Regions from separate parts of the Streptacidiphilus monticola genome, predicted to be linked through region 1. Evidence: riboswitches for the same ligand, from Rfam matches in the RefSeq annotation. Region 1 holds a riboswitch; the other holds the start of a gene.
The links. A riboswitch is a leader RNA that binds a small molecule or an ion and turns the genes downstream of it on or off. The one in region 1 is predicted to bind S-adenosylmethionine.

Region 1 (7,799 bases):
GTTCCGCTGGCTCCGCAGCGACGGCACCGACTCCGGCCCGCTCACCCAGGACGTCCGCGCCGGCCAGCGCAGCGTCCAGCTTCCGCTCCGCTGGACCGTCCAGGGCAAGGGCTCCTTCCACGGCACCGCCACCCTCAAGGTCACGGCGCCGGGCACCGCCGAGGGGGCGGCGAGCTTCGACTACAGCTGCAAGTGACGAGGACTCAACCCTGCAGCGCGTGCAACTGCTCCAGGAACCACGCCGTCGGCGGGAGCGCGGTGCTTGCCGCCGCGAGGCGCTTGGTGCGTTCCGCGCGCTCCCCGTCCGGCAGGGAGAGGGCCGCGTGCAGGGCGTCCGCGGTCTGGATGACGTCGTAGGGGTTGACCGGGAAGGAGTCGTCGCCGAGTTCCGCGAAGGCGCCCGCCTCTCGGGAGAGGACGAGGGCGACGCCCGAATCGGAGACGACCGGGACCTCCTTGGCCACCAGGTTCATGCCGTCGCGGATCGGGTTGACCAGCGCCACGTCGGCCATCCGGTACGCGGCCAGCGAGCGGGGGAAGTCGTCCTGCACATGCAGCAGCACCGGCTGCCACTCGCTGGTGCCGAACTCGTCGTTGATCTCCTGCGCCGTGCGCAGCACCGCCGCCGTGTACTCCCGGTACTCCGGGAGGTCGTGGCGCGACGGGTAGGCGAAGGCGATGTGGACCACCCGGTCCAGCCACTCCGGGCGGCTGCGCAGCAGGTGCTGGTAGGCCTGGAGGCCGCGGACGATGTTCTTGGACAGCTCCGTCCGGTCCACCCGGACGATGGTCTTCCGGTCCCCGACCGCCGCCTCCAGGGCGGCCAGGCGGGCGTCCACGTCGGGGCGGTGCGCCCGCTCGCGCAGGAACTCGGCGTCGGCGCCCAGCGGGTGGACGGCCAGTTGGGTGCTGCGGCCGCCGTAGCGGACCACCAGGTCGTCGGAGACCTCCGCGCCCAGCACGGCGACGCAGCAGTCGGCGAAGGCTTGGGCCCAACGGAGCGTCAGGAAGCCCGCGTGGTCGGCGCCGAGAATGCCCGTCAGCACCTCCTCGGCCACATCGTCCGGCAGCAGCCGGAAGTAGTCCGGCGGCGCCCAGGGGGTGTGCGAGAAGTGGCCGATCCGCAGGTCCGGCCGCAGTGAGCGGAGCAGACGGGGGGTCAGGGTCAGGTGGTAGTCCTGCACCAGCACCGCCGCGCCCTCGCCGGCCTGCCGGGCCAGCTCCTCCGCGAAGGCGGAGTTGTAGGACTCGTACGACGCCCACTCCCGGCGGAAGGCGGTGCCGAAGACCGGGGCCACCGGCGTGTGGTAGAGCAGGTGGTTGACGAACCACAGCGTCGAGTTGGCGATGCCGTTGTAGGCCCGCGCAAACGTTCCTGCGTCGATGTCCAGCATCCGCAGCGCCGGGTCGGTGACGGACCCCTGCCGCACTGCGGCCCGGTCGCCCTCGCTGAGGGCGGCGCAGACCCAGACGTGGTCGATCTCGTCCCCGATGGCCGAGAGCCCGGAGACCAGCCCGCCGCCGCCGCGTTTGGCGCTGAGCGTGCCGTCGTCCTCCACGGTGTACGACACGGGGCCGCGGTTGGAGGCGAGCAGGATCGAGGCGGTTCCGTACGGCGTCTCGGTCTCGGTCATGGTTGTCTCCCTTGCCTAGGACGAGCGCGGACAAACCTGGTATTCGGGCAGTGAGACGGCCGGCGGCCGCTCCAGCGCGGGCACCCGGGTGGTGCTGGGGGTGAAGCCGGCGTCGGTGCGTTCGAACTGGGTGAGTGTGGGCTCGGGGTGCAGCGGGTCCAGCGGGAGCCGGTGCGCGGCGGTGCGCAGGATCGCCGCCGACATGCGTCCCAGCCCGGCCGCGTCCTGGTGCCGGTGGTGGCGCTCGCCGACGTCCACCTGGGCCAGCGCGTCCAGCCCGGCCGTCGCCAACGCATCCACCAGCAGCCCGAGTTCGACCCCGTAGCCGGTCGCGAAGGGGAGCCGTTCCAGCAGCGAGCGGCGGGCCGCGTACTCGCCGCCGAGCGGCTGCACGAAGCCGGCCAGCCGGGGCCAGTGCAGGTTCAGCAGCGGCCGGGCGACCAGCTCGGTGACCCGGCCGCCGCCCGCCGGTATGGAGCCGCCGGGGGTGTCCAGCGGCCGGTCGTACATGGCCTTGACGAAGGCCACGTCCGGATCGGTCAGCAGCGGGCCGACGATCCCGGAGACGAAGACCGGGTCGAACTCGCGCAGGTCGGCGTCGACGAAGGCGACGATGCTGCCGCTGGTGACGAAGAGCGAGCGCCAGAGCACCTCGCCCTTGCCCGCCACGGCCGGCAGCTCGGGAAGGATCTCGTCCCGGTGGATCACCTTGGCCCCGGCCGCCGCGGCGACCTCCGCCGTCCGGTCCGTGGAGCCGGAGTCCAGCACCAGCAGTTCGTCCACCAGGGGCACCGTCTCGACCAGCGAACGGCGGATCCCGGCGACGACGGCGCCGACCGTGGCCTCCTCGTCGAGCGCGGGCAGCACCACGCTGACCGTCTCGCCGGTCCGCTCCTTGGCCGCCAGCAGCTGGGCCAGGGGCCGGTCGGCGGCGGTCCAGGAGCGACGGCGCAGCCAGTCCGCGACCTCGTCGAGCACAACTCTCCCCATCGTTCGTCCGTCCGGAGCGGGGCGCTCGGCCCGGCTCTGTCTCGCCTCGCGGACGGCCTCTGGCGGGACCAGGGCCGTCAGTTACAGTCTTGGGGACGAGAAGGTCCCCGCGCACACCGGGGGCCGAATCGTACGCAAGACCCACAAACGCGCGCGGAACCCCAGTGTCCCGCCCGCCACAGAGCTCATCCAGAGGGACTGAGGGAACGGCCCGTTGACGTCCCGGCAACCCTCCTGCCTGCTCTCCTTCGCGAGGCCCGGTGGGGAAGGTGCCAATTCCGGCCCACGGCGAGACGCGCCGTGGGGAAGATGAGGAGAGAGGCCTCGCCACCATGGCACGAGTTGACACTGCCGTACCTTCCGACGCTTTCGGACCCGCCGTCGCGCTCTCCTGTCGCGAGTGCGGAGCACGCACGCCCCTGGCCCCCGACTTCGCCTGCCTGGAGTGCTTCGGGCCGCTCGAGGTCGCGTACGAACTCCCGGTCGGCGACCCGGAGTCGCTGCGCAAGCAGATCGAGAACGGCCCGCACAGCATCTGGCGCTACGCGCCGCTGCTGCCCGTCTCGCCCGACGTGGCGTCACGGCCGAACCTGAACCCGGGCTGGACGAAGCTGGTCAAGGCCGACAACCTGGCCCGCGAGCTGGGCGTCACCGGAGCCCTCTACGTCAAGGACGACTCCGGCAATCCGACGCACTCGTTCAAGGACCGTGTCGTCGCCATCGCCGTCGAGGCCGCCCGCACCTTCGGCTTCACCACGCTGTCCTGCTCCTCCACCGGCAACCTGGCCGGCGCGGTCGGCGCGGCGGCGGCCCGCACGGGCCTGCGCTCCTGCGTCTTCATCCCGCATGACCTGGAGGCCGGCAAGGTCGTCATGGCCGCGGTCTACGGCGGCGAGCTGGTCGGCATCGAGGGCAACTACGACGACGTCAACCGCTTCTGCTCGGAGCTGATCGGCGACCCGGCCGGCGAGGGCTGGGGCTTCGTCAACGTCAACCTGCGCCCGTACTACGGCGAGGGCTCGAAGACGCTGGCCTACGAGATCTGCGAGCAGCTCGGCTGGCAGCTGCCGGACCAGCTGGTCATCCCGATCGCCTCCGGCTCGCAGCTGACGAAGATCGACAAGGGTCTCAAGGAGCTGATCGCCCTGGGGCTGGTCGAGGACAAGCCCTACAAGATCTTCGGCGCCCAGGCCGAGGGCTGCTCCCCGGTCTCCGTCGCCTTCAAGTCGGGCCACGACGTGATCCGCCCGCAGAAGCCGGACACCATCGCCAAGTCCCTGGCCATCGGCAACCCCGCCGACGGCCCCTACGTCCTGGACATCGCCCGCCGCACCGGCGGCGCGGTGGAGGACGTGACGGACGCTCAGATCGTCGACGCCATCCAGCTGCTGGCCCGCACCGAGGGCATCTTCGCCGAGACGGCGGGTGGCGTCACCGTCGGCGTGACGCGCAAGCTGATCGAGAACGGCGTGCTCGACCCGACGCTGACCACCGTCGTCCTGAACACCGGCGACGGACTGAAGACCCTGGACGCGGTGGCCGACCGCGCCCGGCCGACCGCCGTCATCCGCCCCACCCTTGACTCGTTCCGAGAGGCAGGTCTCGCGTCATGAGCGTCACCGTCCGCATCCCCACCATCCTGCGCACCTACACCGGCGGCGAAGCCGAGGTGAAGGCCGAGGGCGCCACCCTGGCCGCGGTGATCGAGGACCTGGAGGCCAACCACGCGGGCATCCGCGCGCGTCTGCTGGACGACACCGGCAAGCTGCGCCGCTTCGTCAACATCTACGTGAACGACGACGACGTGCGCTTCGCCGAGGGCCTGGAGACGGCCACGCCGGAGGGCGCGGGCGTGTCCATCATCCCGGCGGTGGCCGGCGGCTGCTGAGCCGCGCCGCCCGCCTGCCGCATTCCGTCGAGGCCGGGGTCCCGAAAGGGACCCCGGCCTTGGCATTTGCACCCTTCCGGCAGGAGTAGAGTGCTGCGCAGTTCTCCCGCGTCTCAAACCTTTTCTTCCGTCCCGTTGGGCGAGACGGCGGCATGCAGATTTAACGTTGCGAAATGTCGGATGAGCCCGGTTTGTCCCGTCTGAATTGCCATAGTTTGCAGTCATCAGCCGGAAATGTCGCTGAAGAAGACGTGAGAATTCCCCGTCTAATGCTCTGTTGCTCAGGGCAGTGGAGTGGATACATTCAGCGTCGGCCGAGCGAGCCACGGCACCAAGGCGGTGGCCCGTGCAGGCCCGGTCCGCGGCGTGCGGACCGTGAAAGGGCCAGTAATAGGGGAGTTTGGCATGGCTCAGGGCACCGTCAAGTGGTTCAACGCGGAGAAGGGCTACGGCTTCATCGCGGTCGACGGTGGTGCGGACGTGTTCGTCCACTACAGCGCGATCCAGATGGACGGGTACCGGTCGCTCGAGGAGGGTCAGCGGGTCGAGTTCGAGATCTCGCAGGGCCAGAAGGGCCCGCAGGCGGACATGGTCCGCGTGCTCGCCTGACACTCACTCGGCGTGATCGCTGACTGATACGACCCGCTGAGCCTTGTTCCGAACGGCACCAGGCCGAAACGCAGGTCTTCTCAAGGGACCCGTCGCCCCCGGGGCGCCGGGTCCCTTGCGTTGTGCCCGCCCTCGGCTGCCTGCCACCCCTTGCAACGAAGCCCTTCGGGCTGCTTGCCCCCTCCCGTCGCCCGCCACCGCCCTTGCAAGGAAGCCCTTCGGGGCTGCTTGCACTCTCGGGGGTCGAGTGCTAATCATTGGCGTTAGCACTCTGCGGTAGAGAGTGCGAACGGGCCGGGTCGGTGAGGCCCCGGGCGCGGAGGGGAAGGAACTCCGTCGGCCGGTGCCGTCCGTCGCGGGCGCCAGCGCGGTCCGCACGCAGCCAGTCTGTCCAGGAGGACCACTTCCATGGCGAAGATCATCGCGTTCGACGAGGAGGCTCGTCGCGGCCTCGAGCGGGGCATGAACCAGCTCGCCGACGCTGTCAAGGTCACGCTGGGCCCCAAGGGCCGCAACGTCGTTCTGGAGAAGAAGTGGGGCGCCCCCACGATCACCAACGACGGTGTCTCCATCGCCAAGGAGATCGAGCTCGAGGACCCGTACGAGAAGATCGGCGCCGAGCTCGTCAAGGAGGTCGCCAAGAAGACCGACGACGTCGCGGGTGACGGCACCACCACCGCCACCGTGCTGGCCCAGGCTCTCGTCCGCGAGGGTCTGCGCAACGTCGCCGCCGGTGCCAACCCGATGGCCCTCAAGCGCGGCATCGAGAAGGCCGTCGAGGCCGTCTCCGCCCAGCTGCTCGAGCAGGCCAAGGAGGTGGAGACCAAGGACCAGATCGCGCAGACCGCGTCCATCTCCGCCGCCGACCCGGCGATCGGCGAGCTCATCGCCGAGGCCATGGACAAGGTCGGCAAGGAAGGCGTCATCACCGTCGAGGAGTCGCAGACCTTCGGGCTCGAGCTCGAGCTCACCGAGGGCATGCGCTTCGACAAGGGCTTCATCTCGGCGTACTTCGCCACCGACCTGGAGCGCATGGAGACGGTCTTCGAGGACCCGTACATCCTGATCGCCAACCAGAAGATCGGCGCCATCAAGGACCTGCTCCCGCTGCTGGAGAAGGTCATGCAGTCCGGCAAGCCGCTGCTGATCATCGCCGAGGACGTCGAGGGCGAGGCCCTGTCCACCCTGGTGGTCAACAAGATCCGCGGCACCTTCAAGTCCGTCGCCGTCAAGGCCCCGGGCTTCGGTGACCGCCGCAAGGCCATGCTCGGCGACATCGCCATCCTGACGGGTGGTCAGGTCATCTCCGAGGAGGTCGGCCTCAAGCTGGAGAACACCGGCCTCGAGCTGCTGGGCCGCGCCCGCAAGGTCGTCGTCACCAAGGACGAGACCACCATCGTGGACGGTGCCGGCGACGCCGAGCAGATCCAGGGCCGCGTGAACCAGATCCGCGCCGAGATCGAGAACAGCGACTCCGACTACGACCGCGAGAAGCTGCAGGAGCGCCTGGCCAAGCTGGCCGGCGGCGTCGCCGTCATCAAGGCCGGCGCCGCGACCGAGGTCGAGCTCAAGGAGCGCAAGCACCGCATCGAGGACGCGGTGCGCAACGCCAAGGCGGCTGTCGAGGAGGGCATCGTCGCCGGTGGTGGCGTGGCCCTGCTGCAGGCCGGCATCGCCTTCGACAAGCTCGAGCTGGACGGCGACGAGGCGACCGGTGCCAACATCGTGCGCGTCGCGCTGGAGGCCCCGATCAAGCAGATCGCGACCAACGCCGGCCTCGAGGGCGGCGTCGTGGTGGAGAAGGTCCGCAACCTGCCCGCGGGCCACGGCCTGAACGCCGCGACCGGCGAGTACGTCGACCTGGTCGGCACGGGCATCATCGACCCGGCCAAGGTGACCCGCAGCGCGCTGCAGAACGCGGCCTCCATCGCCGCGCTCTTCCTCACCACCGAGGCGGTCATCGCGGACAAGCCGGAGAAGGCCGCCGCCGCGGCGGGCGCCGGCATGCCCGGCGGGGACATGGACTTCTGATCCAGCCTCAGCCCGACTGAACCCCCCGCAGGGCGGTTCCCCCGGCAACGGGGGAGCCGCCCTGCGGCCTTCGGCGGCGGAGTCGCCCTCGGGGGCGCGAGCCTGCATGCATGTGCGGCTCCGCCGCGTAGGCGCGAGCAACCTGCCACGCTCGGAGGGTTCGTCCGCAGAAGGGGCCGGACTCCCGGAGCGGTGTGTCGTTGCTCGCGCCCACGCGGGGGAGCCGCACATGCCTGCCGCCTCGCGCCCTGAAGGTGCGACTGGACGACAGTGCAAACTGTAAGGATGACCGAACTCGAACGGGCGCTTCACAGCGCCCGAAGCGCCCTGCTGCACGATCTGACCGTCCGGGACATCGCCGAGGCGGAGATCGTCTCCCTCCTGGAGGACGCCGTCGCGCAGCGACGCTGGTGGGTGGAGCAGTGGCCGGACGGGAAGGACTACCTGCTCGGGCTGGTCGCGCAGGACATGCAGGACGCCCTCCTCGACGGCTGGGGCCGCTGGCCCCTCTGCACCGCCTGCGCGGGGGACGGCGATCCCCACGCCCTCTCCGTGGAACCGGAGTTGGGCCCCGATCCGCACTGGGTCTGCGGCAAGGAGGGCGTCGTGGTCGCCCCCGTGGGCGAGTTGACGCCGTGATCCTGATC
Region 2 (7,799 bases), on a different contig from region 1:
CCACCTGCTCACGGCGACCTTCACCCCGCAGCAGGGCGGCAGCTACGGGGTCGGCGAGCCCATCACGGTGACGCTCAGTCAGCCGGTCAAGGACCCGGCTGCCCGGGCCGTGGTGGAACGCGGTCTGGTGGTCCGCTCCTCCCCGTCGGTGACCGGCGCCTGGTACTGGGTGGACGACACCACGCTCCACTTCCGCCCGCAGGGCTACTGGCCCGCCCACGCCACCGTGCAGGCGGCGTTCCAGCTGCAGGGCGTCAAGGTCCAGGGCGACACCTACGGCGGCGCGCTGAGCGCGACGGCCTTCACCACCCGGGACAAGTGGTACGCCCTGACGGACGCCCGGTCGGACTACATGACGGTCTACCGCAACGACAAGGTCGTCCGCCGCATCCCGGTGACGACCGGCAAGCCCGGCTTCTCCACGCGGAACGGCATCAAGGTGGTGCTGGAACAGCAGTCGACCGTCTTCATGGACTCCCGGACGGTGGGCATCGCCGCGGGCTCCTCCAACTCCTACGCGCTCAACGTCCGTTGGGCGAGCCGGGTCACCTGGTCGGGCGAGTACGTCCACGCCGCGCCGTGGTCGGTGGGCTCCCAGGGCGTCGCCAACGTCTCGCACGGCTGCACCGGCATGTCGACGGAGAACGCCCGGTGGTTCTACGACACCTTCCGTCCCGGGGACCTCGTGGAGGTGGTGCACAGCCTCGGGCACGAGATGGAGCGCTTCGGCAACGGGTACGGCGACTGGAACGTGTCCTGGGCGGACTGGGAGAAGGGCAGTGCGCTGCACCGCACAGTGACCACGGGAGCCCCGGTGAACGGCGTCGGGGGCACGGCCGACACGACGGCCACGGCGGTGGGGTACCTACGGCCCAGCGTGTGACCGCGGGGACGCCCGGAGGGGCGCGTGCGCGAGCAAGACACCACTCGCGGAGGTCCGTCCCCGATCAACGGGTCGGACCTCCGCGAGTGGTGTGCTGCCCGCGCAGTTCCCCGCGCCCGTGAGGGGTGCCCTACCGCTGGACGTCGGGGACGCAGCGGCCGGATTCGGTGCGGTAGGACCACTTCGCGCCGTGGGTGACCAGTTCCTTCACCGCCGTGAGGAACCGCTCCACGTGCTCGTCGGGCGTCCCCGCCCCGAAGCTGACGCGGATGGCGTTCAGGCTCCGCTCGCCCGGCAGGGACGGCTCCGGGGCACCGCACTCGCCGGGGCTGTCCTCCTCCCCGCCGAGCAGGGTGCGTACCAGCGGGTGGGCGCAGAACAGTCCGTCGCGCACACCGATCCCGTACTCCGCGGAGAGCGCAGCGGAGAAGTGGCTGCTGTTCCAGCCCTGCACCACGAAGGAGAGCACGCCGACCCGCTCGTGATCCGTGCCGAACAGGGTGAGCACCCGCACCTCGGGGATCTCGGCCAGTCCGGTCAGCAGACGGTCGATCAACTCCCGCTCGCGGGACACCAGGGCGTCGAACCCGGTCTCCGTCAGCGCGCGGCACGCGGAGGCGATGGCGTAGGCGCCGATCACGTTGGGGGAGCCGGCCTCGTGGCGGGCCGGGCCGCGGTGCCACTCGACGGCGACGCCGCCGTCCGCCTCCCGGGCGACGGTGCGGGACGCGCCGCCGCCGGCCAGGTAGGGCTCGGCCGCGTCGAGCCAGTCCGCGCGCCCGGCGAGTACGCCCGCGCCGAACGGGGCGTACAGCTTGTGGCCGGAGAAGGCCACCCAGTCAACGTCCAACTCGCGGACGGAGACCGCGTGGTGGGGCGCCAGCTGGGCGGCGTCGAGGACGATCCGGGCGCCGTGGCGGTGCGCCGTCTCCGCGAGCGCGCGCACCGGCCAGATCTCGCCGGTGACGTTGGATGCCCCCGTGACGCACACCAGCTTCGGCCCGGCCGGCGCCACCGAGAGCGCGGCGTCGAGCGCGTCGACGGCCTCCTGGGGCGAGCGGGGAGCGCGGAGGTAGGAGACCGTCAGCCCCTCGCGACGCCAGGGGAGGAGGGAGGCGTGGTGCTCCGTCTCGAAGGCGTAGACGCAGGTGCCGGAAGGCAGCACGGAGGCCAGCAGGTTGAGCGAGTCCGTGGTGGCCCGCGTGAAGACGACGTAGTCGTCCTCGCGCAGGTCGAGGAAGTCGGCGACGGTGGCGCGGCTCTGCTCGAAGAGGTCGGTGGACAGCTGGGACAGGTAGCCGGCCCCGCGGTGGACGCTGCCGTAGTAGGGCGCGTAGGCGGCGACGTCGTCCCAGACGCGCTGCAGGGCCGGAGCGCTGGCGGCGTAGTCGAGTGCGGCGTAGCCGACCTTGGTGCCGTCCGCGAGCGGCACCTCGACGTCACGGCCGAGGACGGGGAGCGGGGTGGAACAGGCAACGGTGGAGACAGACATGACGAATCCTCAGGGCATGGCTGGACACGCGACGGCCCGGAGTGCGGGCAGGCGGGCGCAGGGGCGAAAGGGTGTGCGGAGAGGGAGGCGCGTCGGCCTCTAACGCATTCGCTGTGCCATGTGGAGAACTCCTCGGACCGAGGGATCCCGGGGAGGGGGATCCGCGCTTGCCGTTGCACGGTGCTGTGCGACGGCCTGGTCGTCACCCGGAGGCACCCCGCCGCGGGCGGAGGGTTGCCGGACAGCGAGCCGGGGCTTCAGCGGTTCGTGAACCGCGTGCTGTCACTCGTGACCTGACGAGGAGTATGCCAGAGGGCCCGGAACGTGAACGAGCCCATTCCGTCATCCGAGATCCGTCGATGACAGACATTCCGTTGCAGCCCCGTAGGGGCGCGGGGGACTGCGCGACCGGCCCACCACCCAGGGAGGTCCGTCCCCGATCAGCAGGTCGAACCTCCGCGGGTGGTGGGCCGGTCGCGCAGTCCCCCACCCCCGTACGGGCGGGGGTGCCCCCAGCGCCACTGCGGGGCTCCGCCCCTGAGGCGTGGCGGCGACTAACGGTTGGTCGCGGAGCTCCACCGCTCGAGGACGGCCAGTGCCGCGCCGCTGTCGATGGACACCGCCGTGCGCTCGATCGCGGCAGCGAACTGCTCGATCAGAGGGGCCGGCGTCTGCTCCAGCGCTACCAGCGCCGCCGCCGAGTTGAGGACCACCGCGTCGCGGACCGGGCCGGTCTTGCCGGCCAGGACCTCGCGGGCGACCTGGGCGTTGTACGCGGGGTCGGCGCCCCGCAGGGCCTCCACGGGGGCGAAGGGGAGGCCCAGCTCCCGCGGGTCGAAGGGGATCTGCTCCACCTCCCCGTCCAGCACCCGCCACACCGTGGACGTCGTCGTGACCGTCAGTTCGTCCAGGCCGTCGTCGCCGCGGAACACCAGGGCCGAGTTGCCGCGGCGGGCCAGGACCCCGGCGATGAGGCCGGCCATCCGGCTGTCGAAGCAGCCCACCGCGTTGGCCGTGACCCGGGCCGGGTTGGTCAGCGGGCCGAGCAGGTTGAAGGAGGTGGGGACCCCCAAGTCCTTACGGGCGGTGCCCGCATGACGCATCGCCGGATGGAACACCGGGGCCGGGCAGTAGGTGATGCCGATCTCCGTCGCCACCTGCGCGACCCGCTCGGGGGACAGGTCCAGTCGGACGCCCAGGTGCTCCAGCACGTCCGTCGCGCCGCTCGCGGAGGAGGCGGCCCGGTTGCCGTGCTTGACCACGCGCGCGCCCGCGCCCGCGGCGACCACGGCCGACATGGTCGAGATGTTGACGGTCCTGGCCCGGTCGCCGCCGGTCCCCACGATGTCCACCGCGGGGCCGGGGACCTCGATCACCGTGGCGTGCGCGTACATCGCGTCGACCAGGCCGGAGATCTCCTCGACCGTCTCGCCCTTCGCGCGCAGCGCGACCATGAAGCCGGCGATCTGCGCCGGGCTGGCCTCTCCGCGCATGATCTGGTCCATCGCCCAGGCGGTGCCCGCCGCGTCCAGATCGGCCCCGGAGAGCAGGGGGTTGAGCACGTCGGGCCAGGTGCGCTGCTGCACGGGGACGACCATCGACGGGCCTCTCACTCGAGTCATGTGGCGGCTGCTGGGAACAGCGCCAGCCTAGCGAGCGGAGGCCCGGACGGGCCGGAGGTCTCAGGCGGCGAGATGGGCGGAACGCAGCAGCGTCGTCGCCGTCTCAGCCAGGGCGACCGGGTCCACCGGGGCGGCCACCGCGGCGTCGGCCCGGGACCAGGTGGCGAGCCAGGCGTCCTGCGGGCGGGCCACCAGGACCAGCACCGGAGGGCAGTGGTAGACCTCGTCCTTCAGCTGCCGGGCCAGGCCCATCCCGCCGAGGGGCACCGCTTCGCCGTCGAGCACCAGAAGGTCGATCCGCTTGGCGCCCTTCGCGTGCGCGTCCACGGCGCGGACCACCGCCGGGGCCGTCGCGCACTCGAGGTACTCGATCTCGGGGAGGTCCTGGGCCGGGCGGCGGCCGAGGGCCAGCCGGACCTGCTCGCGGGTGTTCCGGTCGTCGCTGTAGACGAGGACGCGCAGTGCCATCGCAGACACAACCCCCTGGGTCGGGTGATCGGGACCACTTCTTCGTGCTCGTCGCGGACTCTACTCCCGAACCTCACGCACCGACAGAAGTCGTGCGCGGCAAGGCCGCTCAGCGGCCGAGGATCACCTTTTCGAGGGTACGTCAGGACCCGGACACACCGACGCACACCCCCCGCCGTCAAGACGGAATAAGCGACCGACATAATGTCGGTCGTGGCGACAGCAACTGCAGTAGAAACCGGGCACGCACACGGTTCGGTCAACCGGCCGAACCTCACCAGCGTCGGAACCATCGTCTGGCTGAGTTCCGAGCTGATGTTCTTCGCTGCCCTCTTCGCGATGTACTTCACGATCCGGTCGGTGACCGGCGTCGACTTCTGGCACGAGCAGAACCACGCACTCAACGTGCCGTTCTCCTCGGTCAACACCACGATCCTGGTGCTCTCCTCGTTCACCTGCCAGATGGGTGTGTTCGCCGCCGAGCGCGGCGACGTGAAGAAGCTCCGGGCCTGGTTCATCGTCACCTTCATCATGGGTGCGATGTTCATCGGCGGTCAGATCTACGAGTACACGGAGCTGGTGAAGAAGGACGGCCTGTCCCTCTCCTCCTCCCCGTACGGCTCGGTCTTCTACCTGACCACCGGCTTCCACGGCCTCCACGTGACGGGCGGTCTGATCGCGTTCCTGCTGGTCCTGGGACGGACCTACGCGGCCAAGCGCTTCACGCACGAGCAGGCCACCGCGGCGATCGTCGTGTCGTACTACTGGCACTTCGTCGACGTGGTCTGGATCGGTCTGTTCGCGACCATCTATCTGATCAAGTAAGGGTCGGACCGTCCTGACGGTCTACCAGACTCCAGACGCTCCAGATCCTCACACCGGGGTTTATCCGTGAAAAAGCTCTCCGCACGACGGCGCCACCCGCTGGCAGCGCTCGTCGTCCTCATCTTCGCGCTGGCGGCCACCGGGGGGCTGTACGCCGCCTTCGCGCCGACCGGCAGCGCACAGGCTGACAGCAGCCAGTCGCTGTCCGTCGAGCAGGGCAAGAAGCTCTACCAGGTCGGCTGCGCCAGCTGCCACGGCCTGAACGGCGAGGGCACCAAGGACGGCCCGTCGCTGGTCGGCGTCGGTTCCGCCGCCGTGGACTTCCAGGTCGGTACCGGCCGCATGCCCGCGCAGCAGCCGGGCGCCCAGGTCCCGAAGAAGAAGGTCATCTACACCCAGGCCCAGATCGACCAGCTCGGCGACTACATCGCCACGCTGGGCGCCGGTCCGGCCCGGGTGACGGAGGCCCAGACCCAGGGCGGCGACGTCTCCCGCGGTGGCGAGCTGTTCCGTACCAACTGCGCCCAGTGCCACAACTTCGCCGGTGCCGGCGGCGCGCTGAGCGAGGGCAAGTTCGCCCCGAGCCTGGCCAAGGTGAGCGGAAAGCACATCTGGGAGGCCATGCTGACGGGTCCTCAGAACATGCCGTCCTTCCCTGACTCCACCATGCCGGAGCAGCAGAAGAAGGACATCATCGCGTACGTCACGCACACGACGAACTCGGACACCAACCCCAGCTACGGCGGAATGACCCTGGGTGCCATCGGCCCGGTCTCCGAGGGGCTGTTCGGTTGGATCTTCGGGCTCGGCGCCCTGATCGGCGTTGCCATCTGGATCGCCGCCCGCACCCCCAAGGCCAAGAAGTCATGACGAGCCAGGACAACATGTCTGAAGAACACCTGCCCGAGGCGGCAGGCGGGCACGGGACGGTCGCCGTACACGGCGGCGCGTTCGCGGACCCCGGCCTGCCGCCCCACGAGCCCCGCCGGACCGACATCGACGAACGGGCCGCCAAGCGGGCCGAGCGTCAGGTCGCCCTCTGGTTCGTGCTGTCGATGCTGGCCACCGTGGCCTTCATCGCCTGCTACGTCATCTTCAAGCCGGGGCCCCAGTCCGCCAACACGGTCTACATCTGGCCCATCGGCGATGTCTCCAAGCTGAACTTCGGCCTGGGCATCTCCCTGGGCGTGTCCCTCTTCTCGATCGGCGCCGGCGCGGTCCACTGGGCCCGCACGCTGATGTCGGACGAGGAGCACATCTCCGAGCGCCACCCGGTCGAGGCCACCCCCGCGGTCCGGGAGCAGGTCTTCGCGGACTTCCGCCAGGGCGCCAAGGAGTCCGGCTTCGGCCGCCGCAAGCTGATCCGCAACACCATGATCGGTGCGATGGCCGTCTTCCCGCTCTCCGCGGTCGTGCTCTTCCGCGACCTCGGCCCGCTGCCGGAGAAGAAGCTGATCCACACCGCGTGGGTCAAGGGCATGCGCCTGAAGAACATGAACACGGGCGAGCCGATCAAGGCCTCCGACATCGAGGTGGGTTCGCTCACCTTCGCCATGCCGGAGAACCTGAGCGAGGACGACGAGGACTTCCAGGAGCGCATCGCCAAGGACGCGGTCATGCTGGTCCGCCTCCAGCCGGAGGACATCAAGGACAAGCGGTCCGCGGACTGGGGCTACAACGGGGTGCTCGCCTTCTCGAAGATCTGCACCCACGTGGGTTGCCCGATCTCCCTGTACGAGCAGCAGACGCACCATGTCCTCTGCCCGTGCCACCAGTCGACCTTCGACCTCTCCGACGGCGCGCGGGTCATCTTCGGCCCCGCCGGCCACCCGCTGCCGCAGCTCGCGATCAACGTCGACGGCAACGGCAACCTGCAGGCCCTCGGTGACTTCAGCGCCCCGGTCGGCCCCGGCTTCTGGGAGCGCAGCGAATGAGCAGTGACGTGACGCACGATCAGACCGGCCACAGCGAGGCCGGAGTCGAGCAGGGCCACGTCGGCGAGAAGCTCGCCGACTGGGCCGACGGCCGACTCGGGATCTACAACCTGGCCAAGTCCAACCTGAGGAAGATCTTCCCGGACCACTGGTCCTTCATGCTGGGTGAGATCTGCCTCTACAGCTTCATCATCATCATCCTGACCGGCGTCTACCTGACGCTGTTCTTCAACCCGAGCATGGGTGAGGTCGTCTACCACGGCTCCTACACCCCGCTGCAGGGCATCCGCATGTCCGAGGCGTACGAGTCGGCGCTGAACATCAGCTTCGACGTGCGCGGCGGTCTGCTGATCCGTCAGATCCACCACTGGGCGGCCATCGTCTTCGTCGCGGCGATGATCGTGCACATGATGCGCGTCTTCTTCACCGGCGCGTTCCGCAAGCCCCGTGAGATCAACTGGCTGTTCGGCTTCCTGCTGCTCTTCCTGGGCATGTTCGACGGCTTCATGGGCTACTCGCTCCCGGACGACCTGCTGTCCGGTACCGGTATCCGCTTCATGGAGGGCGCGATCCTG

Region 2: linked by a shared signal. The riboswitch ahead of ACFP3V_RS04185 (aminotransferase class V-fold PLP-dependent enzyme) and the one ahead of thrC (threonine synthase) in region 1 are both predicted to bind S-adenosylmethionine.

What each region holds. Positions count from the first base shown of each region.
Region 1 is NZ_JBHSQJ010000141.1:58,143-65,941, reverse strand. It holds gene ACFP3V_RS27850 (hypothetical protein) at 1-196, shown strand, start outside; gene ACFP3V_RS27845 (alpha,alpha-trehalose-phosphate synthase (UDP-forming)) at 204-1,634, opposite strand; gene ACFP3V_RS27840 (glucosyl-3-phosphoglycerate synthase) at 1,650-2,612, opposite strand; SAM riboswitch class I at 2,807-2,940, shown strand; gene thrC (threonine synthase) at 2,957-4,237, shown strand; gene ACFP3V_RS27830 (MoaD/ThiS family protein) at 4,234-4,512, shown strand; gene ACFP3V_RS27825 (cold-shock protein) at 4,918-5,121, shown strand; gene groL (chaperonin GroEL) at 5,530-7,152, shown strand; gene ACFP3V_RS27815 (hypothetical protein) at 7,438-7,791, shown strand; gene ACFP3V_RS27810 (DUF4031 domain-containing protein) at 7,788-7,799, shown strand, end outside.
Region 2 is NZ_JBHSQJ010000012.1:31,620-39,418, forward strand. It holds gene ACFP3V_RS04180 (L,D-transpeptidase) at 1-883, shown strand, start outside; gene ACFP3V_RS04185 (aminotransferase class V-fold PLP-dependent enzyme) at 1,014-2,375, opposite strand; SAM riboswitch class IV at 2,534-2,669, opposite strand; gene trpD (anthranilate phosphoribosyltransferase) at 2,930-3,997, opposite strand; gene ACFP3V_RS04195 (hypothetical protein) at 4,058-4,465, opposite strand; gene ctaE (aa3-type cytochrome oxidase subunit III) at 4,670-5,290, shown strand; gene qcrC (cytochrome bc1 complex diheme cytochrome c subunit) at 5,357-6,160, shown strand; gene qcrA (cytochrome bc1 complex Rieske iron-sulfur subunit) at 6,157-7,224, shown strand; gene qcrB (cytochrome bc1 complex cytochrome b subunit) at 7,221-7,799, shown strand, end outside.